Regions from separate parts of the Rhodopseudomonas boonkerdii genome, predicted to be linked through region 2. Evidence: predicted binding sites of a transcription regulator. Region 2 holds the regulator's gene; each other region holds the start of a gene.
What was found. Region 2 encodes PhoB, which activates phosphate uptake and scavenging genes when phosphate is short. Its sites were predicted from a motif close to TGTCATNNANCTGTCAT; they were not measured.

Region 1: the regulator PhoB is predicted to act here: its motif matches at 4,112-4,128, upstream of E0H22_RS07160 (esterase-like activity of phytase family protein).
Region 3: the regulator PhoB is predicted to act here: its motif matches at 4,260-4,276, upstream of E0H22_RS12085 (DUF47 domain-containing protein).

The regions. Positions count from the first base shown of each region.
Region 1 is NZ_CP036537.1:1,526,649-1,537,043, reverse strand. It holds gene E0H22_RS07175 (PepSY-associated TM helix domain-containing protein) at 1-208, opposite strand, end outside; gene E0H22_RS07170 (TonB-dependent siderophore receptor) at 350-2,596, opposite strand; gene E0H22_RS07165 (Bug family tripartite tricarboxylate transporter substrate binding protein) at 2,990-3,931, shown strand; gene E0H22_RS07160 (esterase-like activity of phytase family protein) at 4,204-5,559, shown strand; gene E0H22_RS07155 (methyl-accepting chemotaxis protein) at 5,663-7,342, opposite strand; gene serA (phosphoglycerate dehydrogenase) at 7,539-9,128, opposite strand; gene E0H22_RS07145 (phosphoserine transaminase) at 9,314-10,395, opposite strand, start outside.
Region 2 is NZ_CP036537.1:645,737-656,131, forward strand. It holds gene pstA (phosphate ABC transporter permease PstA) at 1-294, shown strand, start outside; gene pstB (phosphate ABC transporter ATP-binding protein PstB) at 291-1,115, shown strand; gene phoU (phosphate signaling complex protein PhoU) at 1,144-1,854, shown strand; gene phoB (phosphate regulon transcriptional regulator PhoB) at 1,898-2,602, shown strand; gene E0H22_RS03025 (GcrA family cell cycle regulator) at 2,813-3,319, opposite strand; gene E0H22_RS03030 (aspartate aminotransferase family protein) at 3,783-4,994, shown strand; gene argF (ornithine carbamoyltransferase) at 4,994-5,923, shown strand; gene E0H22_RS03040 (3-hydroxyacyl-CoA dehydrogenase NAD-binding domain-containing protein) at 6,061-8,274, opposite strand; gene E0H22_RS03045 (acetyl-CoA C-acetyltransferase) at 8,287-9,495, opposite strand; gene E0H22_RS03050 (acyl-CoA dehydrogenase C-terminal domain-containing protein) at 9,670-10,395, opposite strand, start outside.
Region 3 is NZ_CP036537.1:2,604,877-2,615,271, forward strand. It holds gene E0H22_RS12065 (branched-chain amino acid ABC transporter permease) at 7-882, shown strand; gene E0H22_RS12070 (branched-chain amino acid ABC transporter permease) at 884-1,903, shown strand; gene mbfA (iron exporter MbfA) at 2,105-3,076, shown strand; gene E0H22_RS12080 (hypothetical protein) at 3,090-3,968, shown strand; gene E0H22_RS12085 (DUF47 domain-containing protein) at 4,333-4,977, shown strand; gene E0H22_RS12090 (inorganic phosphate transporter) at 4,989-6,005, shown strand; gene sugE (quaternary ammonium compound efflux SMR transporter SugE) at 6,150-6,464, opposite strand; gene E0H22_RS12100 (peptide chain release factor 3) at 6,638-8,254, shown strand; gene E0H22_RS12105 (GGDEF domain-containing protein) at 8,456-9,679, shown strand; gene E0H22_RS12110 (SRPBCC family protein) at 9,739-10,209, opposite strand; gene E0H22_RS12115 (hypothetical protein) at 10,368-10,395, shown strand, end outside.

The DNA of each region.
Region 1 (10,395 bases), 880 kb from region 2:
GCGCCGCAGCGCTGATGGCGTCAAGGCTGAGCTTGGAAGCACCCGGCGCCCGCGCGTCCATCTTTGGCGAATAGCCAAGCGCATCATCGATTTCGTGGTGAAAGATCAGTGGCAGCCCGGTGAGGCAGAGCAGCAGCAGAAACACCGTGGAGATCAGACTGGTCCAAGTGTGAATCACCGACCAGATGCGGGCCGTACGTGCTTTCAACGGATCGCTCCTTCAATCGACGCCGCCACGCGAGGTCGTCTCCGGCGGTGACGAAAACGACATGAGGCAACCCGATCCAATGCGGCAACAGCGGGATATTCGACACCGGACATCCCACCGTGTCTGCCTGCGTCGGTCAGATTACCACTTGTAGCCGATGCTGCCGGTGATGCGGCGGCGATCGCCATAGAAGCAGGCGAATGCGCTCGAGCAATTTGCGACATAGATTTCATCCGTGACGTTGGCTGCGTTCACGGCAAAACGCCAATTCTGGTAATCGTAGTGTACTGCGAGGTCGGCGAGCACGCGCGACGGCACAACAAGCGTGTTGGCCTGATCGGCGAACGACGCACCGACATAGCGCACGCCACCTCCGAAGCCGAAGCCACGCAGAATGCCATCCTGGAAGGTATAGTCGGCCCAACCAGATGCCAGCTGCCGCGGCGTGTTCGTCGGCACCAACCCTATAAGCGCTGAATTGGCGTCGTAGCTTGTGAAGAGGTTGTAGTTGGTGAACGAACCGACCACCTTGAAGCCAGGCGCCAGATTGGCGACAGCCTCCAATTCGATACCGCGCGACGTCACCTCGCCCGTCTGCAGAGGCAGTAATGGGAAATTCGGGTCGGTCGTCACGACATTCTTGCGCTTCAGGTCGAACAACGCGATGCCGAAATGCCCATCGAATCCGAACGGCTGGTACTTCACACCAATTTCGGTTTGCTCGCCCGTCTCAGGCAGCAGCAGCTGGTTCGCCGAGTTCGTACCGACGATAGGATTGTAACTGGTCGCATAAGACACATAAGGCGCGAGGCCGCTGTCGAAATTGTAGATCAGGCCGACACGGCCGCTGAACTTGCTGTCATCGCGGCTCTGGCTGACAGCACCGAAAGCGGTGTCGTAACGGCTGGCAGCAACCCAATCGTTACGACCACTGAGAACCAATGTGAGACGATCGAGCTTGATCTGGTCCTGGAGATAAACCCCGATCTGGTTTTGCGTCTGCGTACCATCCCGGTAATTGCTGAAACCGGCCGCAGTGCGGATCGGTGCCAGCGGTGTCGCGTAGGATGGATTCACAGCATTGATATTCGGATAGCCGGCAGCCAGCCCCTGCGTATCGCTGATCGTGTAGTGCTTCAGGTCGAGGCCAAACAGAGCCGTATGGCTGAGGACGCCGGTGGTGAACCGATATTCGACCTGGCTGTCGAGATTGGCCTGATCCGCAATGCCGCGGGTAGCGAAGCCGTATCGGAACAGATCCCCCGTGTTGATATTGGCATAGCTGCTGAACGGCGCGGCAAGGCTGCCGATGGTGAGCGCGGCATAGTTTACGTCGACATGTGCGTAACGCGCATTCTGGCGGAAGGTGACGTTGTCAGACAGATTACGCTCGAACTGGTAGCCGAGCATTTCCTGCTCGCGCTTGAAAGAGTCCGTGCTCGGATCACCGCCATAGAAATTCGTCGAGATACGACCGAACGGCGCATTTGTCACTGTGCCAACATAGGGCAGGAAGTTCGCAGGGCGCGTTTCGTTATACGAGGCAGAGCCGAGAATCGTCAGTTTGGTGTCGGCATCTGGCTTCCATGTGACCGACGGAGCGATGAAGTAATTGTTGTTGGGCGTGAAGTCGGTCTGGGTACCGCCATTCTGCACCTGACCGACGAAGCGCGTATAGAGCTCGCCATTGCCCGGCGCCAGCTTGATCGGCGTGTTGATGTCGAAGCCGAAATAGGCGTTGCCGTAATTGTCGACGCCGGTCTCGATATAGCGGATCGGCTCGGCCTGCGGCATCTTGCTGACGACGTTGACCAGGCCACTCGGGCTGGAACCGCCATACAGTATTGCGGATGGTCCGCGCAGAATTTCCACGCGCTCCATGTTGAAGGGCTGTAGTTTCCAGCTTGCATAGGACGTGTAGAAAAGCTGCAACCCGTCCACGAACACGCTGTTGTCGTCGGACTTAAAGCCACGGATTAGGAACCAGTCGTTACGGAAATCCGCGCCGAAGGTGCCGGCCGCGACGCCGGGCGCGTAACGCAGGACTTCGTCGAGCTTGTTGGGCTTCTGATCGCGGATCTGCTCGGCGCCGATCACCGAGATCGCCTGCGGCGTCTCGTTGATCGGCGTATTCGTCTTGGTGCCTGTCGATGAACGATTGGCGACATAGCCCTGAATCGGCCCGCGCGGGCTTTCCACGAACACATTGCTGCGTGGCGGCTGCGCCACCGGGCGCGGCGCGACCGCGGTGCGGGCGGCGCGCGGTGCGCGCTGAACTGTCGCTGTGCGGCGACGCTGAGCTGGCGGGTTCACCACCACGGGCGGCAGGTTCTGTGCGCCGTCCCGGGCGGCGCTCGATTGCGCCATTGCCGAGTCGAAAGGCAGCATGCTGAGCGCACCGGCGGACGACAACAATGCGAGCCGCAACAAACCAATGATATTCAAGTTGATCCCCCATCGTCCCTGCCAACCGCAGCGGTCGCAGATCAGCTGAATCCCGAGCATTGGGGTTAGGCGGCCATGCGTGTATAGGCCAATAGAACCGCTCCAAAATCGTCACAATGGACGAGGCTGTGACCCAAGCGCCGCACTTTGTGGCCGGCGATGTCGCCGCCCAAGACGGGCATTCCCCACAACTGCAATCGCTGCTTTCTGCTTCCTCCCCTCCGCAAGCTCGGATAGGTTGCCGGCAACAATGATGGCCGACAAGGCCGATGTGAGGAGAGGAAGCATATGACCGGACTTCGCGTGTTTTGCAGCGCAACGATTGCCGCGACGCTGATGGGCGCAATCACCATGCCCCCGACCGGCGCAGTGGCGCAAAGCGCGGCCTACCCGAACCGGCCGATCACGTTGGTCTTGCCCTTTGCCGCCGGCAGCGGCACCGACACCACGACACGCCTGATCGCCAAGGAACTCGGCACTGCGCTGAATGTGACGACCGTGATCGACAACAAGGCCGGAGCCAATGGCTCGATCGCCGCCAGCTTTGTCGCCCGCGCGCCGGCCGATGGCTACACGCTGTTCGTGACCACGAACACGACGCATTCCGCCAATCCGTATCTGCTCAAGAACATGAACTACGATCCCATCAAGGATTTCACGCCGATCGCACGCACCGGCGACCTGCCCTTCATGCTGGTGATCAATCCGGAAATTCCGGCCAATTCGGTGGAAGAGCTCATCGCGCTCGCCAAGAAAGATCCCGGCAAATACAGCTACGCCAGCGGCAGCTCGTCCGCGATCGTCTCGGGCGCGACCTTTGCCCGGCTCGCCGGCCTCGACCTGCTGCATGTTCCCTACAAGAGCTCGCCGCCAGCCATGACGGACGTCATCGCCGGCCGCGTCAGCATGATGTTTACGGACGTGCCGACCGGCCTGCCCCATGTGAATGCCAAATCGCTCAAAGCACTGGCGGTGACGACCAAGTATCGCTCCAAGATCATGCCCGACCTGCCGACCATGGACGAAGCCGGCGTCAAAGGTTTCGACGTCACCTCATGGCAAGGTTATCTCGGGCCAGCCAATCTGCCGAAGGACATCGTCGTCAAGCTCAACACCGAAATCCGCAAGATCGTCGAACGTCCCGATATTCAGAAGGAGCTTGCCGGTCGCGGCATGGAAGCGTTCTCCGGCACACCGGAAGAGTTCGATGCCTTCCTCAAGGAGCAACTGGTCGTGTGGAAGAAGCTCATCGAGGAAGCCGGGATCGAGAAACAGTAGCGCGAGTTTTCGCACGATCCGGGCTATCTGCGCTCACAATCCCAGGAACTTGAACGGCGGCGCATCCATGAACTGCGCCGTCGTATCTCCGGAACAAGCGAGAGCAAGCTGCGCGCCTCCGACGCGAACGGTCGCCAACCCGTAGCCATGGCGACCGCATGTCGCAGGGATTTCCCCCGCTGTCATCTCTCCTTCATGGAACTGTCAGGGCATCGTAATCGCACCTCTTCAGAACACCGCGCGTGGTCCCCACCCCTCTCAGGAGACAATCCATGCGCAGCACTTTGCTCTGTTCCGTCGCTTCCCTCATGATGCTCACTTCCGCGGCTTTCGCGCAGTCGGAAGGCGAATTCCCCGCCAAACTCGCCGGCCATGCCGTATTGCCAGCCGATTCGACCATCGAGGCACCCACCGATGCGCCGAATGATCTGAAGACGTCCGGCAAATACACCACCGGCAAGCGCGTCGAGAAGCTCGGCAGCGTGATGGGCAAGTCGAAGGAACGTGACACCGGCATCGCGCTACCCATGAAGGGCCAGCCGCTGCAGGGACATTCCGGCATCAAGACCATGCCCGATGGCTCGTTCTGGGTGCTGACCGATAACGGTGCCGGCTCCCGCGCCAATTCGCCGGACTACATGATCTATCTCAACCGTCACAAGATCGACTGGAAGAGCGGCAAGATCGAGAGACAGGAAACCGTCTTCCTGCATGACCCCGACAAGAAGGTGCCCTTCCGTATTGTCCATGAGGATACCGCCAAGCGCTACCTGACCGGCGCCGACGTGGATACCGAGGGTTTCCAGATCATTGGCGACAATTTCTGGATCGGCGAAGAATTCGGCCCTTACATCATCAAGGCCGACAAGACCGGAAAGGTCCTCGACGTGTTCGAGACCGTGGCCGATGGCAAGCCGGTTCGCTCGCCCGATCATTGGCAGGTGGCAACGCCGGGTGCGCCGGGCGCGAGCTACACCAACGTCAACCTGCGCCGCTCCAAGGGCTATGAAGGCCTCGCTTCCTCAAAGGACGGCAAGTTCCTGTATGGCCTGCTCGAAGGCCCGATCTGGGATGCCGATAAGAAGGACTGGGAGAAGGTCGATGGCAAGGAAGCCGCGCGCATCCTCGAATTCGACGTCGCTGCACAGAAGTTCACCGGCCGCTTCTGGTATTATGTGTTCGAGACCAACGGCAACGCCATTGGCGACTTCAACATGATCACGGCCGACAACGGCCTGATCATCGAGCGTGACGACGGCGAAGGTACCAAGGACAAGGCCTGCGCCGACGGCAAGCGCGGCAATGACTGCTTTCCGGATCTGCCGAAGCTGAAGCGCGTCTACAAGATCGAGATGAATGACGCCAATGTCGGCAAGCCGGTCCGCAAGATTGGTTTCATCGACCTGCTGAAGATCCAGGACCCCAACAAGCTGGCCAGGAAGCCGCTGAATGACGGCGTGCTGGCCTTCCCCTTCTTCACCATCGAGAATGTCGATCAGGTCGATGCCACGCACATTATCGTCGGCAACGACAACAACCTGCCGTTCTCCTCCAGCCGCGACCCGAACAAGGCGGACGACAACGAGTTCGTCCTGCTCGAAGTCGCGGATTTCCTGAAGGCGAAGTAAGCCGGTCTCGCGCGAGCGCCTGAAACGCAAAAGCCCTTCCGCAAGGAAGGGCTTTTCTTTTCCGACGTGTCCCCGACGCAGCCGCAGCGGGAGAGAAGGCGGGCTACGCTGCACGCACCTTGGCGAGGAAGTTATCCACTGCCGTGCGCAGCATGCCCGACTGGCTCTCCAGCTCCCGTGCATTCGACAGCACCTGCGAGGCGGCGGAACCGGTCGCTTCGGCCGCACTGCTGACGCCACCGATGTGATTGCTGATCTCGCTCGCGCCCGCGGACACGGACTGGATATTGCGCGCGATTTCCTGTGTCGCCGCACCCTGCTGCTCCACTGCCACCGAGATTGTGTTGGTGATCTGGCTCATCTGCGCGATGGTGCCGGTGATCGCGCCGATCGAGGCGACAGCTTCGCTAGTCGAGGCCTGCATGGCGGCAACCTGTGCGGAGATTTCCTCGGTCGCCTTGGCAGTCTGGCTGGCAAGCGCCTTGACTTCGGAAGCGACCACCGCAAAACCGCGACCGGACTCACCGGCACGTGCAGCCTCGATGGTGGCGTTGAGCGCCAGTAGATTGGTCTGCGATGCGATGCTGTGGATCAACTGCACCACTTCACCGATCTTCTCGGCGCCGCTCGACAGGATCTGAACGGTTGCATTGGTACGCTCGGCATCGCTCACCGCCTTGTTGGCGATTTCACTGGATGCCGAGACCTGGCGCAGCACTTCGCTCACCGATGCCGACAGTTCTTCGGCCGCCGAAGCGACTGTGCTGACATTGTCGGACGAGCGCATCGACGCGGCGCTGACGGTGGCCGCGCGCGAGCTGGCGTCGCTGGCCGTCGTCGTCATCGACTGCGCGGTGCTCTGCATGCCGACGGCCGCCGTGGAGACCGAGCGTACGATGCCTGTGACGCTGCGTTCGAAATCGGTCGCCATGGCTTCCATCGCGGCGCGGCGCTCGGCGGCAATACGCCCCTGGGCCTCCGCCTCGACTTGTTCCAGCGAGCGAATGCGCAAGGCGTTATCCTTGAACACCTGAACGGCCTTGGCCATGGTACCGACTTCGTCGCGGCGGCCGACACCGGGAATGTCTGAATCGAGTTCGCCCTTGGCAAGCGTTTCCATACGTGCGCCAAGCTGGCCGAGCGGCCCCGTAATGCTGCGGCCGATCAGCCATGCGATCGCGCTGGCAACGGCAGCGATAGCGAGCATTGCAAGGCCGATGGCCCAGATGATCGGCTTCAGATGCGCATCGAGATCGTCGAGATAGGCGCCGGTGGCAATGAACATGTTCCAGCCGGGAAGCGCTGCCGCATAGCCCATCTTGCGTGACGGCACCGTCTCATTCGGTTTCTGGAATTCATAGGTCAGGACATGCGACCCCTTGGCGGCGACACCATCGCGAAATTCACGCGTGATGGCCACGCCGTTGACCTTCACATCGATCCGGTTCGAGCCCGGCTTGAAGCCCGGCAAATGCACAACCTCGCCATCCATCGTGTAGATGAAGAGGTAATTGCCGTTATCGTAGGTCATCGGCTCGATACGGCGCACCAGTTCGGCCGCAGCGGCCTCCTTGGTCAGCTTGCCAGCAGCAACATCCTTCTGGATGTCTGCAGCGACATTCATCCCGATCTCGACGATCGATTTCAGCTGCAGCATGCGTGCATCAAGCATCTCGCGCTTCATCATCTGAGCTGCGAAAATGCCGGAGGCGCAGAGGCCGATCACGGTGACAGCCACCAGGACGACCAGCTTGTAGGTGATACGGATATTGGCGAGCTTCACGGCTTCATTCCCCCAGGCACACGGCTGCTGCCGTTGATTCCTGGATCAAACGTATCCGGGTAGTGTTCCCAAATCCTTACCCCCTGCCGGCGGCGTGGCTTCTCCGTGCCGGTCTCGGAGCAAAATTGCCCGTAAAACACGAAATCCCCGCCTTGCGGGCGGGGATTCCGGAAGCCGTCACTCCGTCAGGAAGCGCTTAGAAAGCGAGCGTTTTCGCCTGCTTCACCTGCGGCAGGGCCTGGACCTTGGCCAACACTTCGGCCGGCACCTGCCCATCGACTTCCACCAGCGCGATGGCGTCGCCGCCCAGGGCCTGCCGGCCGAGATGGAAGGTAGCGATGTTGATCTTCGCATCCCCCAAGAGCGAGGCGAAGGCGCCGATAAAGCCAGGCTTGTCCTCATTGGTGATGTAGATCATCGACTTGCCGAATTCGGCATCGACGCGGATGCCCTTGATGTCGACAAGGCGCGGCTTGCCGTCGGCATAGACCGTGCCGGACACGGCGCGTTCCTGCTTCTCGGTGGTCACGGCAATGCTGATCAGGCTTTCATAATCGCTCTGCGCGGCACGGACGACTTCATCGACGACCATACCACGGGCCGACGCCACGCTTGGCGCCGATACGACATTGACGTCACCCAGCATCGGCCGCAGCAGGCCGGACAGCGCAGCCGAGGTCAGCGCCTTGATCTTCATCTCGGCCACGGCGCCTTCATAGGTGATGGTCACCTTGGCGATATCGCTGTCGGTGAGCTGGCCGGCGAAAGAGCCCAGCTTTTCGGCCAGCTCGATGAACGGCTTCAGCTTCGGCGCTTCTTCCGCGGTGATCGAAGGGAAATTGATCGCGTTGGAGATCGCGCCGGAGAGCAGATAGTCCGACATCTGCTCGGCGACCTGCAGTGCGACATTCTCCTGCGCTTCGTTGGTGGACGCACCGAGATGCGGGGTGCAGATCACATTGGGATGGCCGAACAGCACATTCTTGGTGGCAGGCTCCTCGACGAATACGTCGAAAGCGGCGCCAGCGACCTGCCCGCTGTTGAGCGCATCGACCAGCGCCTGCTCATCGACCAGGCCGCCACGGGCGCAGTTGATGATGCGGACGCCCTTCTTCATCTTGGCGATCGCCGCGGCGTCGATGATGTTCTTCGTCTTCTCGGTGAGCGGCGTGTGCAGCGTGATGAAATCCGCGCGCTTGAACAGTTCGTCGAGTTCCACCTTCTCGACGCCGATGTCCCTTGCACGCTCCGGCGACAGGAAGGGGTCGAAAGCGATCACCTTCATCTTCAGGCCAAGCGCACGATCGGCGGCGATGGCGCCGATATTGCCGCAACCGATCACTCCGAGCGTCTTGCCGGTGATCTCGACGCCCATGAAGCGGTTCTTCTCCCACTTGCCGGCCTGCGTGGAGGCATCGGCCTGCGGGATCTCGCGCGCGAGCGAAAGCATCAGCGTGATGGCATGTTCGGCCGTCGTGATCGAATTGCCGAACGGCGTGTTCATGACGATGATGCCCTTGGCCGTGGCCGCGGGGATCTCGACATTGTCGACACCGATTCCGGCGCGGCCGATCACCTTCAGGCGCGTCGCCTTTTCGATGATCTTTGCGGTGGCCTTGGTCGCCGAACGGATGGCGAGCCCATCATAGTTGCCGATGATCTCGGCGAGCTTGTCTTTGTCCTTGCCGAGATTGGGCTGGAAATCGACGTCAATGCCGCGATCCTTGAAAATCTGGACGGCGGCAGGAGAAAGAGCGTCGGAAATGAGAACTTTTGGGGCGGTCATGGGATGTGATCCTGAGAATGGGAGCCAATGAAGAAGCGACAAACGCCGTAGGCTCCCTCTCCCCGCCGGGGAGAGGGTCGGGGTGAGGGGCGCCACACGCTCCGTCAGAGCGAAAGGCCCCTCACCCGAAATTCGCGTTGCGAATTTCGACCTCTCCCGAGCGAGGAGAGGTTAAGGGAGAAGGATTACGCCGCCTTGGCGAGCGCGGCCTTGGTCTCGGCGAACGCCCAGTCGATCCACTGCGTCAGGATCTCGACGTCCTTTGCTTCCACCGTGGCGCCGCACCAGATGCGCAGGCCAGCGGGGGCATCGCGATAATGCGCGAAGTCGAAACCGGCATTCTCCTTCTCGACGGCCGCGACCAGCTTCTTGGCGAAGTCGGCCTGTGCGTCAGGAGACAGAGCCGTGATAGCGGGATCGACCACCTTCATGCACACCGAAGTGTTGGAGCGGATCGCTGGATCGGCGGCGAGGAAGTCCACCCACGGCGTCTTCTTCTGCCAGTCCGACAGCACCTTGGTATTGGCGTCGGCCCGCGCAATTAACCCCTTGAGACCGCCTACCGACTTGGCCCAGCCGAGTGCATCGAGATAGTCTTCGACGCAGAGCATCGACGGTGTGTTGATGGTTTCGCCGACGAAGATGCCTTCGTTCAGCTTGCCGCCCTTGGTCATGCGGAAGATCTTCGGCAGCGGCCATGGCGGCGTGTAGCTTTCGAGGCGTGCAACGGCGCGCGGCGAGAGAACCAGCATGCCATGGGCGGCTTCGCCGCCCAGCGCCTTCTGCCAGGAGAAGGTGACGACATCGAGCTTCGCCCAGTCGAGCGGCTGCGCAAAGGCGGCCGAGGTGGCGTCACAGATGGTCAAGCCTTCGCGGTCGGCCTTGATCCAGTCGGCATTGGGCACGCGGACACCCGAGGTGGTGCCGTTCCAGGTGAACACCACATCGCTGTTCGGATCGACCTCGGACAGATCCGGCAGTGCGCCATAACCGGCATGCAGCTTCACCACATCCTTGAGCTTGAGCTCCTTGACGATATCCGAAACCCAGCCCTCGCCGAAAGACTCCCACGCAACCGTGGTGACGGGGCGCGGGCCGAGCAGCGACCACAGCGCCATCTCGACGGCGCCGGTATCCGAGGCCGGCACGATACCGATGCGATAATCGGCAGGCACTTCAAGCACTTCACGCGTCAGATCGATCGCGAGCTTGAGCTTGCTTTTGCCGATCTTGGCGCGGTGCGAACGACCGAGGGCGGCATCATTGA
Region 2 (10,395 bases):
CGGATCGCCTATCGTGCGGCACGTGCCGGCCTTATCACCGGCGTGCTGCTGGCGACTGCCCGCGTCGCTGGTGAAACCGCGCCGCTGCTGTTCACTGCCTTGAGCAACCAGTTCTTCAGCCTGGATCTCTCACGCACGATGGCCAACCTGCCGGTGACCATCAACAACTTCGTCCAGAGCCCCTACGAATACTGGAAGCAGCTCGCCTGGAGCGGTGCGCTGATCATCACCCTGACCGTCCTTGCCCTGAACATTGGCGCGCGCATTCTCGGCGCCGAGAGGAAAGCAAAATGAGTGATCTCTCTCTTTCCGCCGGCAATCCCGGCGTCTCGATGCCGTCGCTCATGCCGCAGACCGATGCGCGTCCCAAGGTCAGCGTGCGCGATCTGAATTTCTACTACGGCGAACACCACGCCCTGAAGAAGATCAACCTGAATCTCGCCACCAACCGCGTCACCGCCTTCATCGGGCCGTCGGGCTGCGGCAAGTCCACGTTGTTGCGCATTTTCAACCGCATGTATGACCTCTATCCGGGGCAGCGCGCGGAAGGCCAGGTCATGCTGGACAGCCAGAACATTCTGGATCCGAAGCTCGATCTCAACCTGCTGCGCGCCCGTATCGGCATGGTGTTCCAGAAGCCGACCCCGTTCCCGATGACGATCTATGAAAACATCGCCTTCGGTATCCGCCTGTATGAGAAGATTTCCAAGGCGGAGATGGATGTACGCGTCGAGAAGGCGCTGCGTGGCGGTGCGCTCTGGAACGAGGTCAAGGACAAGCTGAACGCCTCGGGCCTCAGCCTGTCGGGCGGCCAGCAGCAGCGTCTGTGCATCGCGCGCACCATCGCGGTGCGTCCGGAAGTGATCCTGTTCGACGAACCTTGCTCGGCGCTCGATCCGATCTCGACCGCCAAGGTCGAAGAACTGATCGACGAACTCAAGGATCAGTACACGATCGCCATTGTGACCCATAACATGCAGCAGGCGGCGCGCGTCTCCGACACCACCGCCTTCATGTATCTCGGTGAGCTGGTCGAATTCGATCAGACCAACAAGATCTTCACCTCGCCGAGCGACCGCCGCACTCAGGATTACATCACCGGCCGTTTCGGCTGACGCGATCAACTCGCGAGAGGATTGAGCTATGGCTTTTGAACATACGACTAAGGCCTTCGACGACGATCTTCAAGAACTGACCCGTCTCGTCGCCGAGATGGGAGGCCTCGCCGAGCGTCAAATCGTCGAATCCGTCGACGCCCTGATCCGCCGTGACGTAGCCCTGGGCGCGCGCGTGGTGGCGACCGACGCGGAAATCGACCAGCTGCAACGGATGATCGAAGAGCGTGCCGTTCTCACCATCGCCAAGCGTCAGCCGATGGCGGTGGACCTGCGCGAGATCGTCGGCGCGCTTCGCGTTGCCACGGATCTCGAGCGCATCGGCGATCTCAGCAAGAATATCGGCAAGCGTGTCAATGCGCTGGATAGCGATTTCCACCCGCTGAAGCTGATCCGCGGCCTCGAGCATATGACCGATCTGGTGAATACCCAGGTCAAGGCGGTGCTTGACGCCTATGCCGCGCATGACCTGCCGGCAGCGATGAGCGTATGGAAGGGCGATGAGGAAATCGACGCGATCTGTACGTCGCTATTCCGCGAGCTTCTCACTTACATGATGGAAGATCCGCGCAACATTTCGTTCTGCATCCATCTGATGTTCTGCGCCAAGAACATCGAACGGATTGGCGATCACGCGACCAATATCGCCGAGACCGTATTCTACATGATCGAAGGTCAGCAGATGGTCGACAAGCGTCCGAAGGGCGACATGACCAACTTTGCGACACCGGCGAGCTGAGGCTCGCCGCGACGTCCCTGAACGAAAGATAGGAACGAGCCATATGAACGCGCGCATTCTGGTAGTGGAAGACGAGGAAGCTCTGACCACACTGCTGCGCTACAATCTCGACGCCGAAGGTTACGATGTCGAGACGGTTGCCCGCGGCGACGATGCCGACACCCGCTTGAAAGAGCGCGTACCGGACCTCGTGGTCCTCGACTGGATGCTGCCGGGGTTGTCCGGCATCGAACTCTGCCGTCGCTTGCGGGCGCGGCCGGAAACCAAGGCGCTGCCGATCATCATGCTCACCGCCCGCGGTGAGGAGAGCGAGCGCGTTCGTGGCCTCGCCACCGGCGCGGACGATTACATCGTCAAGCCATTCTCCGTCCCGGAGTTGCTGGCCCGTGTGAAGGGTCTCTTGCGTCGTGCGGCACCGGAACGTCTTGCCACCGTACTTGCCTTCGGCGATATCGAACTCGACCGCGACAAGCGCCGGGTCGTCCGTGCGTCGCGTCCGATCGATCTTGGTCCGACCGAATATCGGCTGCTTGAGTTCTTCCTCGAGCATCCCGGCCGCGTGTTCAGCCGCGAACAGCTGCTCGACAGTGTCTGGGGCCGCGACATCTATATCGATGAGCGCACGGTCGACGTTCACATCGGTCGTCTGCGCAAGCTGCTCAATCCGGCCGGCGAGCCCGATCCGATCCGCACCGTTCGCGGCGCCGGCTATGCGCTCGATGATCGTTTCGACAAGGCGGCGGAGTAACTCTGCTTCCATACGGTTCGCCCTCATCCAGAGGAGCGGCCGTAGGCCGCGTCTCGAAGGATGGATACGGAACGCCCACAACTCATGGTTCGAGACGGCGCTGCGCGCCTCCTCACTATGAGGGCGGAGATGATGGCTCTTCCCGATAGCAAAATACGAAAAATGCCCGGCTCGTCGCCGGGCATTTTTGTTAGCTCATTACTCTTTCGCTTACCGCGGCGGCTTCGGTGCAGTGCGACGGCGATCCGCTGCCGGCTGATAGGCGATGCGCGAATGGTGCGCGCAGTAAGGAGCGCCCGCCACGGCCTTGCCGCCGCAGAAATAGAAATCGGAACTGGCCGGATCGCCGACCGGCCAGTGGCAGGTGGCGTCGCTGAGTTCGACGAGCTGCAGGCGTTGGCTGATCGGGATCACATTGTCGACCGCGATCGGATCCGGCTCCATCTCGACGTCGTAGTTGTGCGCCAGCGCAGTGTTGCCACGGGCCACGGGGCGCGGCATTCGCACCATTTGGGCCGGTCGCGGCTTGCGCGGGCGCGGCGCGGCGGACGAAGGGCTCTTGGCGCGGCCGGACAGGCCGAGCCGATGCACCTTGCCGATCACGGCGTTACGGGTGACGTTACCGAGTTCCGCTGCAATCTGGCTGGCGGAAAGGCCGCCCTCCCAGAGTTTCTTCAGCTGTTCGACGCGATCGTCGGTCCAAGTGATTACCGTCATCGCCAAATCCCTTCGTAGGCGTCGGGCCGGATCGGCTCCGACGCTGCGACTTGAAATCGTCAAAAACCTCGCTGTCAGAATCCCTTAGCGCTCACCGGATGCATGACTGCTTCCGGCCTTACGCCGTACCGATAGTGTATAAGGGTCTACTGCCGCACGAGATGTCGTATCCGACAAGCCAAAAACTACATGATGCCGCGACTCACGCGCAAGAGTCGGCCGAGTCACATCCACATGCTTTGTGTCAACCAAGCAGAAAAAGCGGCTTTTTGTGCGCCCCGGGGTGGCTTGAAAGCCACTATGCGCGGTTGACACCCCGGGTGGCCCCCATAGAATATCGCGCGCGTGCCGCCCGAGAAGGGCGGCACGTTTCGTTTTGAGGGTCCGCTGCCCCGTGTCGCACTGTTGTCATCGATAGTGCCCGACATCGGTGGGGGCCACAGGCTGATTGATCGGAACCGTTATGACCAGCAACGCACCATCCTCGCAAATTTCTCAGGCTCACCTTCTGCCTGTCTTCGCGCGCGCAGATGTGGCGTTCGAGCGCGGTGAGGGGGCCTGGCTGATCTCGACGACCGGCGAGCGCTATCTCGATTTTACCAGCGGTGTTGCGGTCAATTCGCTCGGTCACGCGCATCCGCATATGGTCGCAGCGCTGCAGGAGCAGGCCACCAAATTGTGGCACATGTCGAACCTGTTCAAGAGCCCGGATGGTGAGCGCCTCGCCGCGCGGCTTTGCGAAAATTCGTTCGCTGATTTCGTGTTCTTCGCCAATTCGGGTGCGGAAGCGATGGAGTGCGCGTTGAAAGTGACGCGGCACTATCATTTCTCCAAGGGGCATCCCGAGCGCACGCGCATCATCACCTTTGAAGGCGCGTTCCACGGCCGCACGCTCGGCACGCTCGCCGCGACCGGCGCCGCCAAGTATCTCGAAGGCTACGGGAAACCGCTGGAAGGCTTCGACCAGGTGCCGCTTGGCGATCTCGATGCGGTGAAGGCGGTGATCGGTCCGGAGACCGCCGGCATCCTCATCGAGCCGCTGCAGGGCGAAGGCGGCGTGCGGGCTGCGTCCAATGTGTTCTTCAAGGCGCTGCGCGAGCTGTGCGACAAGAATGGCATCCTTTTGATCTTCGACGAGGTGCAGACCGGCATGGGCCGCACCGGCACGCTGTTCGCCTACCAGCGTCTTGGCGTGACGCCGGATGTGATGTCGCTGGCCAAAGCACTCGGTGGCGGTTTCCCGATAGGTGCTTGCCTTGTCACCGCCGCTGCGGCTGAAGGCATGGCGCCGGGCTCGCATGGCTCCACCTTCGGCGGCAATCCGCTCGCCGTCGCGGCGGCGAACTCCGTGCTCGATGTGATGCTGAAGCCCGGTTTCTTCGATCAGGTGACGAAGATGGCGCTGTTGCTGAAACAGAAACTCGCCGGCGTGGTGGATCGTTATCCTACTGTGCTGTCAGAAGTGCGCGGCGAAGGCATGCTGGTCGGCCTCAAGGCCGTGGTGCCTGCTGCTGACCTCGTCGGTGCGCTGCGCGATGCCAAGCTGCTCACCGTGGGCGCGGGCGACAATGTCGTGCGCTTCCTGCCGCCGCTGATCGTGACCGAGTCCGATATCGACGAAGCCGTGCAGCGCCTGGAGCAGGCCTGCGTCGTGCTCGCAAAGGGAGCCGTGTGATGAGCACGACTCCACGGCACTTCCTCGATCTCACGGCTGTCCCGGCCAACGAACTCCGCAACATTCTCAACGCAGCCGGTGCCATGAAGGCGAGGTTGAAGAGCAATGGTGCAGATCCCGATCGCCCGCTGAAGAACAAGACGCTCGCGATGATCTTTGAAAAGCCCTCGACGCGCACGCGTGTGTCTTTCGAGGTCGGCATGCGTCAACTCGGCGGCGAAGTCGTCATGCTCACCGGTGCCGAAATGCAGCTCGGCCGCGGCGAGACGATTGCCGACACGGCGCGCGTGCTGTCGCGCTTCGTCGACATCATCATGATCCGCATCCTCAATCATGACGCGTTGATGGAGCTGGCGAACAACGCCACCGTGCCCGTCATCAACGGCCTGACGCGTTTCTCGCATCCGTGCCAGGTGATGGCCGATGTGATGACCTACGAGGAGCATCGCGGTTCCATCAAGGGCCGTACTGTGGCCTGGGTCGGCGACGACAACAATGTGCTGATGTCCTGGGCCCATGCCGCCGAGCGCTTCCAGTTCAAGCTCAACATCGCGACTCCGCCGCAACTCTCGCCGAAGAAGGCGTTCAAGGACTGGGCGAAGGCATCCGGTGCAAATATCACCTTCTCCAACGATCCCGATGCCATGGTGAAGGGCGTCGATTGCGTCGTCACCGATACCTGGGTGTCCATGGGCGACAAGGAAGGCGAGACGCGCCACAACCTGCTGCGCCCGTATCAGGTCAATGAGCGCTTGATGGGTTTCGCGAACAAGGACGCGCTGTTCATGCACTGCCTGCCCGCCCATCGCGGCGAGGAAGTCACTGACGAAGTGATCGACGGACCGCAGTCGGTGGTGTTCGACGAAGCCGAGAACCGTCTGCATGCGCAGAAGGGGATTCTGGCGTGGTGTCTGGGCGCGGTGGGGTGAAAGCACCCGCTCACTGTCATCGCCCGGCTTGACCGGGCGATCCAATACATTCTGACATCAGCGATAGACCCATAGTACTTGATACTGGATGTCTACTGGATTCCCCGCTTTCGCGGGGGATGACAGTCATTGTGTGCTCAGGCGGCTGCCTTCTTCGGCGCGAACCGTCCGTAGAACGTCTCGCCCTTCGCCGCCATTTCCTCCAGCAGTTTGGGCGGCGTGAACCGCGAGCCGTACTTCTTCTCCAGCTTGTGGCAGAGCTCGACGAATTTCTTGGTGCCCATGAAGTCGATATAGCTCAGCGTGCCGCCGGTGAACGGTGCGAAGCCGAAGCCGAGGATGGAGCCCACGTCGGCCTCGCGCGGGTCGACGATCACATTGTCCTCGACCGTGCGGGCGGCTTCCACCGCCTGCACCACCAGGAAACGCTGCTTCAGCTCCTCGACATCGAGCGTGTCGGGATCGAGCGCCTTCGGCAGCAACGGTGCGATCCCTTTCCATAGCGCTTTCGAGCCCTTGCCCTTCGGCGGATACTCGTAAAAGCCCTTGCCGTTCTTGCGGCCAAAACGCTCCTGCTTTTCCACCATCTCGACGATCAGCTTCTTCTGCGCTTGATCGACCGCCTGCGAGCCGAGATCGGCTTCGGTGGCCTTCATGATCTTCAGCACCAAGTCGAGCGCGATCTCGTCCGACAGCGACAGCGGACCGACCGGCATGCCGGCCATTTTGGCGGTGTTTTCGATCATCGCCGGCGGCACACCTTCGAGCAGCATTTCGAGGCCTTCGGCCGTGAAACGCAGCACGCAGCGATTGGCGAAGAAGCCGCGGCTATCATTCACGACGATCGGGGTCTTGCCGATGACGCGGACATAATCGAGCGCGGTGGCGAGCGCGACATCGCCGGTGTTCTTGCCGACGATGATCTCTACCAGCATCATCTTCTCGACCGGCGAGAAGAAGTGGATGCCGATGAATTTCGACTGGTCGGTGAATTCCTCGGCCAGCGAGTTGATCGGCAGGGTCGAGGTGTTGGAGGCGATGATCGCGCCTTCCTTCAGCAGCGGTTGCACCTTCTTGTAGATCTCGGCCTTGACGGAGCGATCCTCGAACACCGCTTCGATGACCAGGTCGCATTCGCGGATCACTTCGAAATCGGCCGTCGCGGTGATGCGCGACATCAGCGCGTCGCGATCGGCTTCCTTGGCGCGGCCCTTGGCGATCAGCCCGTCGATGACAGACTGGCAATGCGTGCGGCCCTTATCGGCCGAGGCTTGATCACGATCGATCAGCACCACCTCGATGCCACCCTTGGCTGAGACATAGCCGACCGACGCGCCCATGAAGCCGGCGCCGATGATGGCGAGTTTCTTGACCTTGGTCGGCGGCACGTTCTGCGGACGGCGTGCGCCTTTGTTGAGCTCCTGCATGGAGAGGAACAGGCTGCGGATCATCGCCGCCGCTTCCTTCGTCTGCAGGATATGGGCGAAATAGCGCGACTCCACGCGCAGCGCGGCGTCCATCGGCAGCTGCAGGCCTTCATAGACACACTGCATGATCGCGCGGGCGGCCGGATAGTTGTCGAAGGTCTCGCGGCGATAGATGGCGTTGCCGGCCGGGAACATCATCATGCCCTGCTTGGAATAGACGGGGCCGCCAGGCAGCTTGAAGCCCTTCTCGTCCCACGGCGCGACGGGCTTGCCGCCGGCCTTGATCCATTCCTTCGAGGTCTTGATCAGATCAGCAGCTGGCACCACGGCACCGACGATGTTCATCGCCTTGGCCTTGGCGAGATTGACCTGATCGCCTTTCAGCAGCATCTGCATCGTGTCCTGCGGCTGCAGCATGCGCGCGAGGCGCTGGGTGCCTCCGCCGCCGGGGAACAGGCCGACCTTGATCTCGGGCAGGCCGAGCTTCGTCTTCGGGTTCTCCGCAGCTACGCGATAATGGCAGGCGAGGGTGAGCTCGAACGCACCGCCGAGGGCGAGACCGTTGATGGCCGCGACCCACGGCTTGCCGGCGGTCTCGATCTTGCGCAGCGTGAGCGAGAGCTTGCGGCTCTCGTGGAACAGCATCTGCTGGGCGGCTTCCTCGCCCTTTGCCTTCTTCGTCTCGGCAAAAATCTTGTTCATGCCTTCCAGCATGGAGAGATCGGCGCCGGCCGAGAATGCGTCCTTGCCGGAGGTGACGACGACGCCCTTCACGGAGGCATCCGCCGTGGTCTGATCGACGATGGCGCCGAGTTCTTCGATCGTCGTGGTGTCGAGCACGTTCATCGAACGGCCCGGAATGTCCCAGGTGACGAGGGCGATGCCGTCGGCGTCGGTCTCAACCTTGAAATTCTTGAAGGTCATGTTGGCCGCTCCTTACACGCGTTCGATGATGGTGGCGGTGCCCATGCCGCCGCCGATGCAGAGGGTGACGAGGGCCGTGGACTTGTTGGTGCGCTCGAGTTCGTCGAGCACGGTGCCGAGGATCATCGCGCCGGTAGCACCGAGCGGATGGCCCATGGCAATGGCGCCGCCGCAGACATTGATCTTCTCATTGTCGATGTCGAAGGCCTGGATGAAGCGCAGCACCACCGAGGCAAAGGCCTCGTTGAGCTCGAACAGGTCGATGTCCGACAGCTTCATGCCGGAGCGCTCCAGCACCTTCTTCGTCACATCCACTGGACCGGTGAGCATCATCGCGGGCTCGGAGCCGATATTGGCGAAAGCGCGAATTTTTGCACGCGGCTTCAGGCCGTTCTTCTTGCCGGCTTCGGCGCTGCCGAGCAGAACGGCGGCGGCACCATCGACGATGCCCGAGGAATTACCGGCGTGGTGGACGTAGTTCACTGCCTCGATTTCCGGATGCGACTGGATCGCGACGCCATCGAACCCGCCCATCTGCGCTACGGTCGCGAAAGACGGCTGCAGCGCGGCCAGCGACTGCATCGTGGTGGACGGGCGCATGTGCTCGTCCTTGGCCAGGATAGTGAGGCCGTTGATGTCCTTGACCGGGACGATCGAGTTCTTGAAACGTCCTTCCTCCCAAGCCTTGGCAGCGCGCTGCTGGCTCTGCACGGAATAGGCGTCGACGTCATCGCGGGAGAAGCCATACTTCGTTGCGATGAGATCGGCCGAGACGCCCTGCGGCATGAAATAGGCGGGCACGGCGATCGACGGATCCACCGGCCACGCACCGCCGGAAGCGCCGATACCGACACGGCTCATGCTTTCGGCGCCGCCGCCGATGGTGAGTTCGTGCTGGCCGGCCATCACCTGCGCGGCTGCAAAGTTCACGGCATCGAGGCCGGAGGCGCAGAAGCGGTTGATCTGGATACCGGGGACATCATTGCCATAGCCGGCCGAGAGTGCAGCCATGCGGGCGATGTCGCCGCCGGCTTCGCCGACGGGATCGACGACGCCGAGTACGACGTCATCGACGCTGCCGGGCTTGAGATTGTTGCGCTCCTTGAGCGCCTTCAGCGGCGTGGTGGCGAGGGCGAGCGCCGTCACCTCATGCAGCGAACCATCGGACTTGCCGCGGCCGCGCGGCGTGCGAACGTGATCGTAGATATAGGCCTCGGGCATGGTGTCTCCCTTCGGATTAACTTTGGCTGTCATCGCCCGCCTTGACCGGGCGATCCAGTAAACTCGATTATCGGAATTCTATCTGTGGGGTCTGTGTTTACTGGCTCCCCGCTCCGCGCGCACCTCCGGTGCGCTAGGCGGGGATGACAGTCACGTGTGTGGTCGTAGCTATGATTAAAATGCTTCCGCCGGAAGCTCCATCGTCGTTGCAGCTCCCGTCTGGATGCGCGCGAGATGCAATGCCGTCTCCGGCAGCATCCGCTCCATGAAGAAACGACCGGTGACGAGCTTCGTGGTCAGATAAGGCGTTGCGCCGGACGCGGCGATCTTGTCCTGCGCTACCTTGGCCATCTTCGCCCACATATAGGCAAACGCTGTGAGGCCGAACAGCTGCATGTAGTCCGTCGCGCCGGCGCCGGCATTGTCGGGCTTGGCCATGGCATTGTTCATCAGCCACATGGTGGCCTGCTGCAAATGGCCGAGCGCATTTGATAGCGGTCCGACATAGGGCTTCATCGCCTCGTCCGCGCCATGCTCCTTTGCGAACGCCGCGACCTCGCCGAAGAAAGCCATCGCGGCGCGACCGCCGTCGCGCGGCAGCTTGCGGCCGACGAGGTCGAGCGCCTGGATGCCGTTGGCGCCTTCATAGATCATGGCGATGCGCGCATCGCGCACGAATTGCTCCATGCCCCATTCGGCGATATAGCCGTGGCCGCCGAACATCTGCTGTGCCGCTACGGCATTGGCAAAGCCGCCATCGGTGAGCACACCCTTCAGCACCGGCGTCATCAGACCCATGTGATCGTCGGCGGCCTGGCGTTCCTTCGGATCGTCCGAGCGATGCGCGACGTCGCTCTTCAGCGCGGTCCACACCACCATGGCGCGGGCAGCTTCGTTGAA
Region 3 (10,395 bases), 2.0 Mb from region 2:
AGCGCCATGTCGATCAATCTCCAGGCCCTGTCCGCCCAATTGCTGGTCGGGCTCATCAACGGCTCCTTCTACGCCTTGCTGAGTCTCGGTCTCGCCGTGATTTTCGGCATGCTGAACATCATCAATTTCGCCCATGGCGCGCTCTATATGATGGGCGCCTTCGTGGCTTACTTCCTGCTCAATCTGGCAGGCATCGGCTACTGGCCGGCGCTGTTCCTCGCGCCGATCATCGTCGGCATCTTCGGCATGATCCTGGAGCGGACCATGCTGCAATGGATCGCCAATCTCGATCATCTCTACGGCCTGCTGCTGACCTTCGGTCTCGCGCTGATCATCCAGGGCGTGTTCCAGAACTACTTCGGTTCGTCCGGTCTGCCTTACGCCATTCCCGACGCGCTGAAGGGCGGCATGAATCTCGGCTTCATGTTCCTGCCGATCTATCGCGGCTGGGTCGTGGTGTTCTCGCTCATCGTCTGCATCGCCACCTGGTTCCTGATCGAGCGCACGCGTCTCGGCGCCTATCTCCGCGCGGCGACTGAAAACCCGACGCTGGTGCGCGCCTTCGGCATCAACGTGCCGTTGATGATCACGCTGACCTATGGTCTCGGCGTCGGTCTTGCCGCGCTGGCCGGCGTGCTGTCGGCGCCGATCAACCAGGTTCGCCCCCTGATGGGCGCCGATCTCATCATCGTCGTGTTCGCGGTCGTCGTCATCGGCGGCATGGGCTCGATCATGGGATCGATCATCACCGGTTTTACCCTCGGCATCATCGAGGGTCTGACCAAGTATTTCTACCCTGAGGCCTCCAACACCGTCGTCTTCGTGCTGATGGTGCTGGTGCTCCTCGTGAAACCCTCGGGCCTGACGGGACGGACCACCTGATATGACCACCATCACCGACAATTCGATCCCCGTGCAAAGCCGTGGCGTCAAGGACGAGATGATCGCCTTTGTGATCATGACCGTCCTGCTCGCAGCCGTGCCGTTCACCGGCCTGTATCCGTTCTTCGTGATGCAGGCGCTGTGCTTCGCGCTGTTCGCCTGCGCCTTCAACCTGCTGATCGGTTACGGCGGCCTGTTGTCCTTCGGCCATGCGATGTTCATGGGCACCGCGGGCTATGTCACCGCGCATATGGCCAAGGTCGGCACCATCGGCTTCAAGGTGCCTCTGATCGGCGAGTTCATGATCAATATGGGTCCGCTGTCGCCGGAGCTCTCGATCGTGTTCGGCCTCGTCGCGGCCTTCGTGCTCGCCGTCGTCACCGGCCTGATCGCGATCCGCCGTCAGGGCATCTATTTCGCCATGATCACGCTGGCGCTGTCGCAGTTGATCTTTTTCCTCTATCTGCAGACGCCGTTCACCCATGGTGAAGACGGCATCCAGGGCATCCCGCAGGGGATGCTGTTCGGCATCTTCAACCTCTCGAAGCCGATCACGCTGTATTACGTGATCCTCGTGGGCTTCCTGCTTGGCTTCCTGATCATCTTCCGCACCATCAATTCGCCGTTCGGCGAGGTGCTGAAGGCGATCCGCGAAAACGAGCCGCGCGCGATCTCGCTCGGCTACAAGACCGACCAGTACAAGCTGCTCGCCTTCATCCTGTCGGGTACGCTTGCGGGCTTCGCCGGCGCGCTGAAAGTGTTCGTGGCGCAGAACGCCTCGCTCACCGACGTGCACTGGACCATGTCGGGTGAAGTCGTGCTGATCACGCTGGTGGGCGGCCTTGCCACGCTCTACGGCCCGGTGGTCGGCGCCTTCGTGATCATCGCCATGCAGCAATATCTCGCCGGCTTCGGTCAGTGGGTGACGGTGATCCAGGGCGTGATCTTCGTGGTCTGCGTGCTCACCTTCCGCCGTGGCATCATCGGCGAGATCGGCCACCTCTTCAAACGCTCGCTGTAAGGGCAGGGCGGATACCATCGACCAGCGCAACGCCGCCGCAAGGCGGCGTTTTGCGTTGGTGGGAGGGCGTCGATGAGGCGGCAACACCGCTGCACTCCATTGCCCAGCAGACAATATGCGCGGAAGGAGGAGGTCCGCGCTTGACCTGCCCTCTGCGACCGAATATCGCATTTAGAATTATTCTAATCTGCGTGGGTCCCCATGAAGCCTTTTTCCGCACTTTCCGAGCGTGAGGTATTGGCGGTAGCCATCTCCGCCGAGGAGGAAGACAGCCGCATCTATGCGACATTCGCGGAGGACCTTCAGGAACGCTACCCGGACACCGCCCGCATATTCGAAGCCATGGCGGAGCAGGAGCGCGGGCATCGCCACCGGCTGCTCGATCTCTACGAAAAACGCTTCGGTCCGAACCTCCCTCCGATCCGGCGCGAGGACGTGAAGGGTTTTCTCAAGCGCCGCCCCGTCTGGCTGACCAAGAACCTGTCGCTGGACGTCATTCGCCGCGAGGTGGAGACGATGGAACTGCAGGCGCAGCGGTTCTACATCCGCGCGGCAGAGCAGGCGAGCGATGTCGGTCTGCGCCGTTTGCTCGCGGATCTCGCCGAGGAGGAAAGGGATCACGAGCAATATGCTGCCAGGATCACCACCGACATCCTGAACGCTAGTGCGCGGTCTGCCGAGGATGCGACGCAGCGGCGGATTTTCGTTCTTCAATATGTCCAACCCGGGCTGGCCGGGCTGATGGACGGATCGGTCTCGACGCTTGCGCCATTATTTGCGGCGGCATTCGCGACGCACAACAACTGGCAGACTTTTCTCGTCGGCCTTGCCGCATCGATCGGCGCCGGCATCAGCATGGGCTTTGCCGAGGCGCTCTCAGACGACGGTTCGCTCACGGGGCGCGGTTCACCATGGCTTCGAGGTTTTGTTTGCGGCCTGATGACGACCGTCGGCGGACTTGGACACAGCGTGCCGTATCTCGTCCCCGACAACTGGGCGAATGCGTTCTGGATCGCGACGGCCATCGCGGGGGTCGTGGTCTTCTTCGAACTGTGGGCCATCGCCTTCATTCGGGCGCGATATATGGACACGCCGTTTCTTCAGGCGGTTTTCCAGATCGTCCTTGGCGGCGCCATCGTCCTTGCGGTTGGCATTCTCATCGGAGCGGCATAGCCAGGTGGCAGCTATGGTGAACGCTATCTTGTCTCGAGGTCGTGTGTCATGGCTGGCGGCAGCATGTCTCTTCGTCACGAACGCCGGGCCGGCAAAAGCCGTAGACGAAATCCAAGTCTATAACGGCAGCATTGCCGAGATCGGTCAGCTCACGATCCAGCAGCATCTCAATTACGTCGCTCTGGGCAGCAAGACGCCGCCCTTCGCAGGCGGCATTCCATCCAACCGAAGCCTCAACGGCACCCCGGAATTCGCTTACGGCGTCACGGATTGGTGGGAGGTCGGCCTGTATCTTCCATTCTCGATCCAGGACCAGCGCTTCTACTCGGATGCCTTCAAGGTGCGCTCCCTCTTCGTGTCACCGAATGCCGACAAGCGAAACTTTTTCTACGGCATCAATTTCGAACTCAGCCACGAGACACCCGCATTTGCGCAGACGCGATGGGGCATGGAAATCCGACCGATCATAGGCGTGCGCAATGCCGGCTACGAACTTATCGTCAATCCAATCGTGGATATCGGCTTCGGCCAATCCGGCGAGGCGACCTTTACGCCGGCGGCACGCGTCGCTCGCCGCCTCACCGACGACCTGTCTTTCGGTGTCGAGTACTATTCCGATCTGGGGCGTATCGGCAGTTTCGATACTTTGAGCAATCAACAGCATACGATGTTTGCTGTAACGGACTTCAAGGTAAACGAGGTCGGTGTCAATTTTGGCATCGGCTACGGATTGACGCCGGCATCCGATCGCTGGGTCGTGAAGGCCATCATCGGCTACGCCTTGCCTGTGGAGGGTGGCGGCAGGACGGGTGGGGATGCTCCAGGAGCCGCACTGAAAAATCCTCTTGCGCATGCCAATCAGTCGTCGCTCCGGACCGTTCCACGTCCGTGACTATCGGCAGCGGAAAACCGCGGCGTTTTTTGCGTTTCGGCTCCGCCGTGGGGCGGATGAGCCAACGGGTCGCGCGAAGCGCGCCCGATGATAAAACTCCGCATCATCCGCCGGCCGATGCAAGATGCGAAGAACGGCGGATTACGGCTGCGCCTCATCCGCCTACGGCCGCCAATGTTCTCGCATTTTCGCGAAGTCATTGTGTCACCTCATAAAAATCCGCACGCACAATTCGGTGGATGACCCCGCACGGGTGCCCCGGCGATTGCCCCCACCTCCCGGATGTGATTTATGACGGTTTCGTGACAACGGGCCGCCGGGCGGTTCCGGTCGCGCCTCCCGTCCTGATTTCTAGGTGCCCCCGATGCTGCGCTTGTTCCGATCCTTTCTGCCGCGGGAGGAGCGGTTTTTCGACCTGTTCGCCCAGCATTCGCGTGCGGTGAGCGAGGGCGCCAGGGCGCTGGCGGGGATGCTGGAAGGCGGCGAGGAGACGCCGGTCTATTGCCAGCGCGTCAACCAGTTCGAGAACGATGCCGATAACATCACCCGCGAGGTGCTGACGGCCGTTCGCCGCAGCTTCATCACCCCGTTCGATCGCATCGACATCAAGAACCTGATCGGCGCGATGGACGACAGCATCGACCAGATGCAGCAGACCGCCAAGGCCGTGATGCTGTTCGAGGTGCGCCAGTTCGAGCCGCCGATGCGCGAGATCGGCACGCTGCTGGTGCAATGCGCCGAACTCATCGGCAAGGCCGTGCCGCTGATGGACAAGATCGGCGACAATCTCGGTCTGCTCACCGCGCTCACCGAGGAGATCGGCAAGCTCGAAGGCCGCGTCGACGACCTGCACGACATCGGGCTGAAGGAGCTGTTCCTCAAACATCGCGACGCCAACACCATGGATTTCGTGGTCGGCGCCGAGATCTACAAGCATCTCGAAAAGGTGGCGGATCGTTTCGACGACGTCGCCAACGAGATCAGCAGCATCGTCATCGAGCAAGTGTAAGGGCAGGGCCAGTGGACGCCACGCTCGCACTCCCGGTGCTGATCGGCCTGATCGCCGTCGCGCTGCTGTTCGATTTTCTCAACGGCCTGCACGATGCGGCGAATTCGATCGCGACCATCGTCTCGACACGCGTGCTGCGCCCGCAATATGCGGTGTTCTGGGCGGCGTTCTTCAACTTCATCGCGTTCATGGTGTTCGGCCTGCATGTCGCCAACACCATCGGCACCGGCATCGTCGATCCCGGCATCATCGATGCGCAGGTGATCTTTGCGGCGCTGGTCGGCGCCATCGTGTGGAATGTGGTTACTTGGGCGCTCGGCATTCCCTCCAGCTCCTCGCATGCGCTGATCGGCGGGCTGTTGGGGGCTGGCCTCGCCAAGGCCGGTCTGTCGGCTGCGGTGTGGAGCGGCGTGATCAAGACGCTGCTTGCGATCGTGCTCTCGCCGCTGATCGGTTTCCTGCTGGCGCTGCTGCTGGTGGCCATCGTGTCGTGGGCTTCGGTGCGCTCGACGCCCTTTGCGGTGGACCGCGCTTTTCGCGTGCTGCAGTTCGTCTCGGCCTCGCTCTATTCGCTCGGCCATGGCGGCAACGACGCCCAGAAGACCATGGGCATCATCGCGGTGTTGCTCTATTCGCAGGGCTATCTCGGCAGCGAGTTTTCGGTACCGTTCTGGGTCGTGATCTCGTGCCAGGCGGCGATGGCGCTGGGCACCCTGATGGGCGGCTGGCGCATCGTCCGCACCATGGGGCTGCGCATCACCAAGCTGAATCCGATGCAGGGCTTTTGCGCCGAGACCGGCGGCGCGGCGACCCTGTTCGCGGCCACCTTCATGGGCGTGCCGGTGTCCACCACCCACACCATCACCGGCGCCATTGTCGGCGTCGGCGCCGCACGGCGCGTCTCGGCCGTGCGCTGGAACGTGGCGAGTTCGATCGTCTACGCCTGGGTAATCACCATCCCCGCCGCCGCCATCGTCGCCGCGGCGACATGGTGGGCGGTGAAGCTGCTGCATCTGAGTTTTATCTAGCTCCATCCCTCATCCTGAGGAGTGCGCGCAGCGCACGTCTCGAAGGATGGCAACAAGCTCGGGAGCCAGGCCATCTCATGGTTCGAGACGCGGCCTGCGGCCGCTCCTCACCATGAGGGCGGGAGTGGGGGCAGGAGCAGGAGCTCAGCTCACCAGCTTGAGCCCTGCGATCCCCGCCACGATCAGTCCGATGCAGGCGATCCGCGCCACCGTGGCGGGATCGCCGAACAGATAGATCCCCAGCGCCGCGGTGCCGACCGCGCCGATGCCGGTCCACACCGCATAGGCGGTTCCCATCGGCAATTCCTTCAGCGCCAGCGCCAGCATGCCGACCGACGCGGCCATGCTGGTCAGCGTCAGGACGGAGGGAACGAGTTTTGTGAAGCCTTCGGTATATTTGAGCCCCACGGCCCAGCCGACCTCGAGCAGACCGGCAACGAAAAGAATAGCCCAGGCCATGGGAAGACCCCCTGAAACAGGCAGGGCCGTTCCCTGCGCATGATGGATTGATTTGGAGGTCGTCCTCGCCCGGTCTATATGGGTGCCAAGCATGGGCATCGCAACGCGGCCGAAGGTCGCCACATCCGGCAAAAGCCCTTGATCACCAGCATTTTACCTGCCACAGCCCCATCATGTCCGACATTGCAGCCCTCTCCAATTCCGAAGCGTCGCCGCTTGCCCTCGAGGTTGCCCGCCGCCGCACCTTCGCGATCATCTCGCATCCTGACGCCGGCAAGACCACGCTGACGGAAAAGCTGCTGCTGTTCGGCGGCGCCATCAATCTTGCCGGCCAGGTGAAGGCGAAAGGCGAACGCCGCAACACGCGCTCGGACTGGATGAAGATCGAGCGCGACCGCGGCATCTCGGTCGTCACTTCGGTGATGACGTTCGAATTCCAGGGCCATGTCTTCAACCTCTTGGACACGCCCGGCCACGAAGACTTCTCGGAAGACACCTATCGCACGCTCACGGCGGTGGATTCCGCCATCATGGTGATCGACGCCGCCAAGGGCATCGAGGCGCGCACGCTGAAGCTGATCGAGGTGTGTCGTCTCCGAGACATCCCGATCATCACCTTCGTCAACAAGATGGACCGCGAGAGCCGCGACATCTTCGATCTGCTCGACGAGATCGAGAAGACGCTGGCGCTCGACACCGTGCCGATCAACTGGCCGGTCGGCCGCGGCCGCGATTTCGTCGGCACCTATGACATCGAGACATCAGGCATCCGCCTGCTCGAAGGCGGCGGCGCCAAGACCGGCGCGGCCGAGCAGATCGCCATCTCCGAACTCGCCAGCCGCAACGCCAATCTCGATGCGGACGAAATCGCCGGCGAACTCGAACTCGTCAAGGAGGCCGGAAAGCCGTTCGACCTGCAGGCCTTCCGCGAAGGCCACATGACCCCGGTCTATTTCGGCTCGGCGCTGCGCAATTTCGGCGTCGGCGATCTGCTCGAAGGCCTCGGCCGCTTCGCGCCGTCGCCGCGCGCGCAGGAGGCGGATGTGCGCAAGGTGGAAGCCGAGGAGCCGCGCATGTCGGCCTTCGTGTTCAAGATCCAGGCGAATATGGACCCCAACCACCGCGACCGCATCGCCTTCGCGCGCCTGTGTTCGGGCAAGCTGACGCGCGGCATGAAGGCGAAGCTGGTGCGCACCGGCAAGAACATGTCGCTGTCGTCGCCGCAGTTCTTCTTCGCCCAGGACCGCGCCATTGCGGATGAGGCCTATGCCGGCGACGTGGTCGGCATCCCCAATCACGGCACGCTGCGCATCGGCGACACGCTCACCGACGGCGAGGACATCACCTTCATCGGCGTGCCCTCATTCGCGCCGGAAATCGTCCGCCGCGTCCGCCTCGGCGACGCCATGAAGGCCAAGAAACTCAAGGAAGCCCTGCAGCAGATGTCGGAAGAGGGCGTCGTGCAGGTGTTTCGCCCGCGCGACGGTGCGCCCGCATTGGTGGGCGTCGTCGGCCCGCTGCAGCTCGACGTGCTGAAGGCGCGGCTCGATGCCGAATATCAGCTGCCGGTGAGTTTCGAAGTCTCGGAATTCTCGCTGGCGCGCTGGATCTCGTCGGACGACAGGAAGAAGCTCGACACCTTCATGAGCGCCAACAATTCCGGCGTGGCCGACGACGTCGATGGCGATCCGGTGTTCCTGGCGAAGAACGACTTCTATCTGAACTACACCAAGGAACGCGCCGAAGGCATCGTGTTTTCGAATGTGAAGGACGTGAAGAAGAAGGGCTAGGGCCTCTTTCCCGCTCTCGAGCGGCGAGGGGGCGGGCGCTTGCACGCGATGTGACGGCGGGGGCGATGGTCCCCGTTCGGGCCGATCGTTTCGAATTTGAATCATTTCCGATCACATTCGATAGCGTTTTCTGGCTACGAGGCACGTGATGTCTGGGTGATCGCGCCATGACGGCGCGGCCTGTTGGAAAGTGTGAGTGAGATGGACGGGGTCGTCGTCAAGACTACGCTCCAGCTGATAGCGCCCGGCATCCTCGTCGTCTTCGGGATTGCCTTTGTCTGCGCGTGGCTCATCGAGAGGAAGCGCAACTATCTGTTCTGGCTGGCCGCCGCATGCGTGCTGTTTGCCTTCGGCGCCATGTCGCAGATCCTGAGCTGGCCGCCCGGCGCGGGGCCCAATGCCATCGTCTCGGGCGCACTCTACACCGCGGCCGTCATCGCCGCCGTGGAAGGCATCCTGCTGCGATCGGGCAGGCCGCTCGGCCCGCTCATCGATATGGCGATCCTGGCCGTCTTCGTGCTTCTGCTCGCCTATTTCTTTTACATCGACCGCAATCTCATCGCCCGGGTCTACATCCAGAATTTCGGCTACGGCCTGCTGATGGTGATCGCCGCGTGGCGGCTCACCGCCCTGGCGCGCGGGCGCTATGTCGACCGGGCGTTGTTCTGGGTGCTGCTGCTGTTCGGCTTGCATTTCTTTCCGCGCACCCTGCTCACGGTCGGATTTTCCCTGCCGGTGGACAGAACCGCCTTCGCCAATTCGGTGTTCTGGCAGGCGCTGCAGCTGTCGCTCGCCGTGCTCGGGGCGGGCCTCGCGCTGGCCATCCTTGCGGCGGCGGTGTCCGACATGATCGACGACCTGCGCCGCGAACGCGATCTCGACCCGCTGACCGGCATCCTCAACCGCCGCGGCTTTCAGGACCGGGTGTCCGCCCATCTGCACCGGCGCGGCCCGGGCGATGCCGCGCTGGCTCTGTGCGACATCGATCATTTCAAGAGCATCAACGATAGCCTCGGTCATGACATCGGCGACGACGTGCTCGGCGAGGTGGGGCGCCTGCTGCGCGGCGCGTCGCGCAGGCGCGACATTGTCGGGCGGCTGGGCGGCGAGGAGTTTGCGGTGTTCCTGCCGGATACGAACGAGCAGGACGCGGTCGATTACGCCGAACGGCTGCGGATCGCCATCGCGCAGCATGGGTTCGTCATCCCGGGCGGCGCGCGGCACGTCACCGTGAGTTTCGGCGTGGGCGCATTGCAGCCGGGCGACGACTGGCCGAGCCTGTACAAGCGCGTCGACGGGCGGCTGTACGCAGCGAAGCGGGGCGGCCGCAATCGCACCATCGCGCACGGACTATCGAGCGTGTCTGATGATGCACCTGACCGGCACGCGGGACATGCCGGCAATCCGCTGGCGGAAATGGGCTGAAGGTTTGGTGCGTATCGACGATCGAGCCGAGCGCACTTCCTTCTCCCTCCTGCGCATCGTCACGCCTGCCGCTCCACCTTCCTCTTGATATTCCCCAGCCCCAATTCCGCCTCCGCATCGATCCGCGCTACGATCTCCGTGCTCGCTTCCTTCGGCCGCGCCGGGTTGCGTACCGTGCGGATGAACTTCGTCCCGCCATCGATCTCGTGGCAGTCATACTGCACCACGATCGGCCCGATCGCGTTCATGTGGGTGAGTCCGATCCACAGCCGCGGGCGGTCGCAGGCGATCACCAGCCAGTCGAGGGAGACCGGGCCCGAGCGTGTCGACCAGTGTTCGTGAAACGTGTCGCCAAAGCCCATCGGGCGGTCGTCGCAGTCGATGGCGTGGGAGGAGGGCAGCCATTCCGGCCATGATTTCGGATTGGTGACGTAATCGAACACGGCCTCGGGCGCGGCCGCAATCACGATGGCATGGCTGCGCTCGAACGGATGCGTGGCGCCCTGCGGCCTGAGATCCATGGTCGTCATTTCGGCGTGTCCCCTTGTGGCGTGCGTTCCAGGCAATGAAGGTCGTGAACCATCCATGCCGCGGTTTGAACCGCGTACGCGCTTGCTGCGACGAAACGGGACCACAGCAGAATCCGCTGCGGAATGCCATCGCTCATGCAAGCTGATTGGAGTGTCGGATGTTGAAATGGCTGGGCTGCAGCGCCG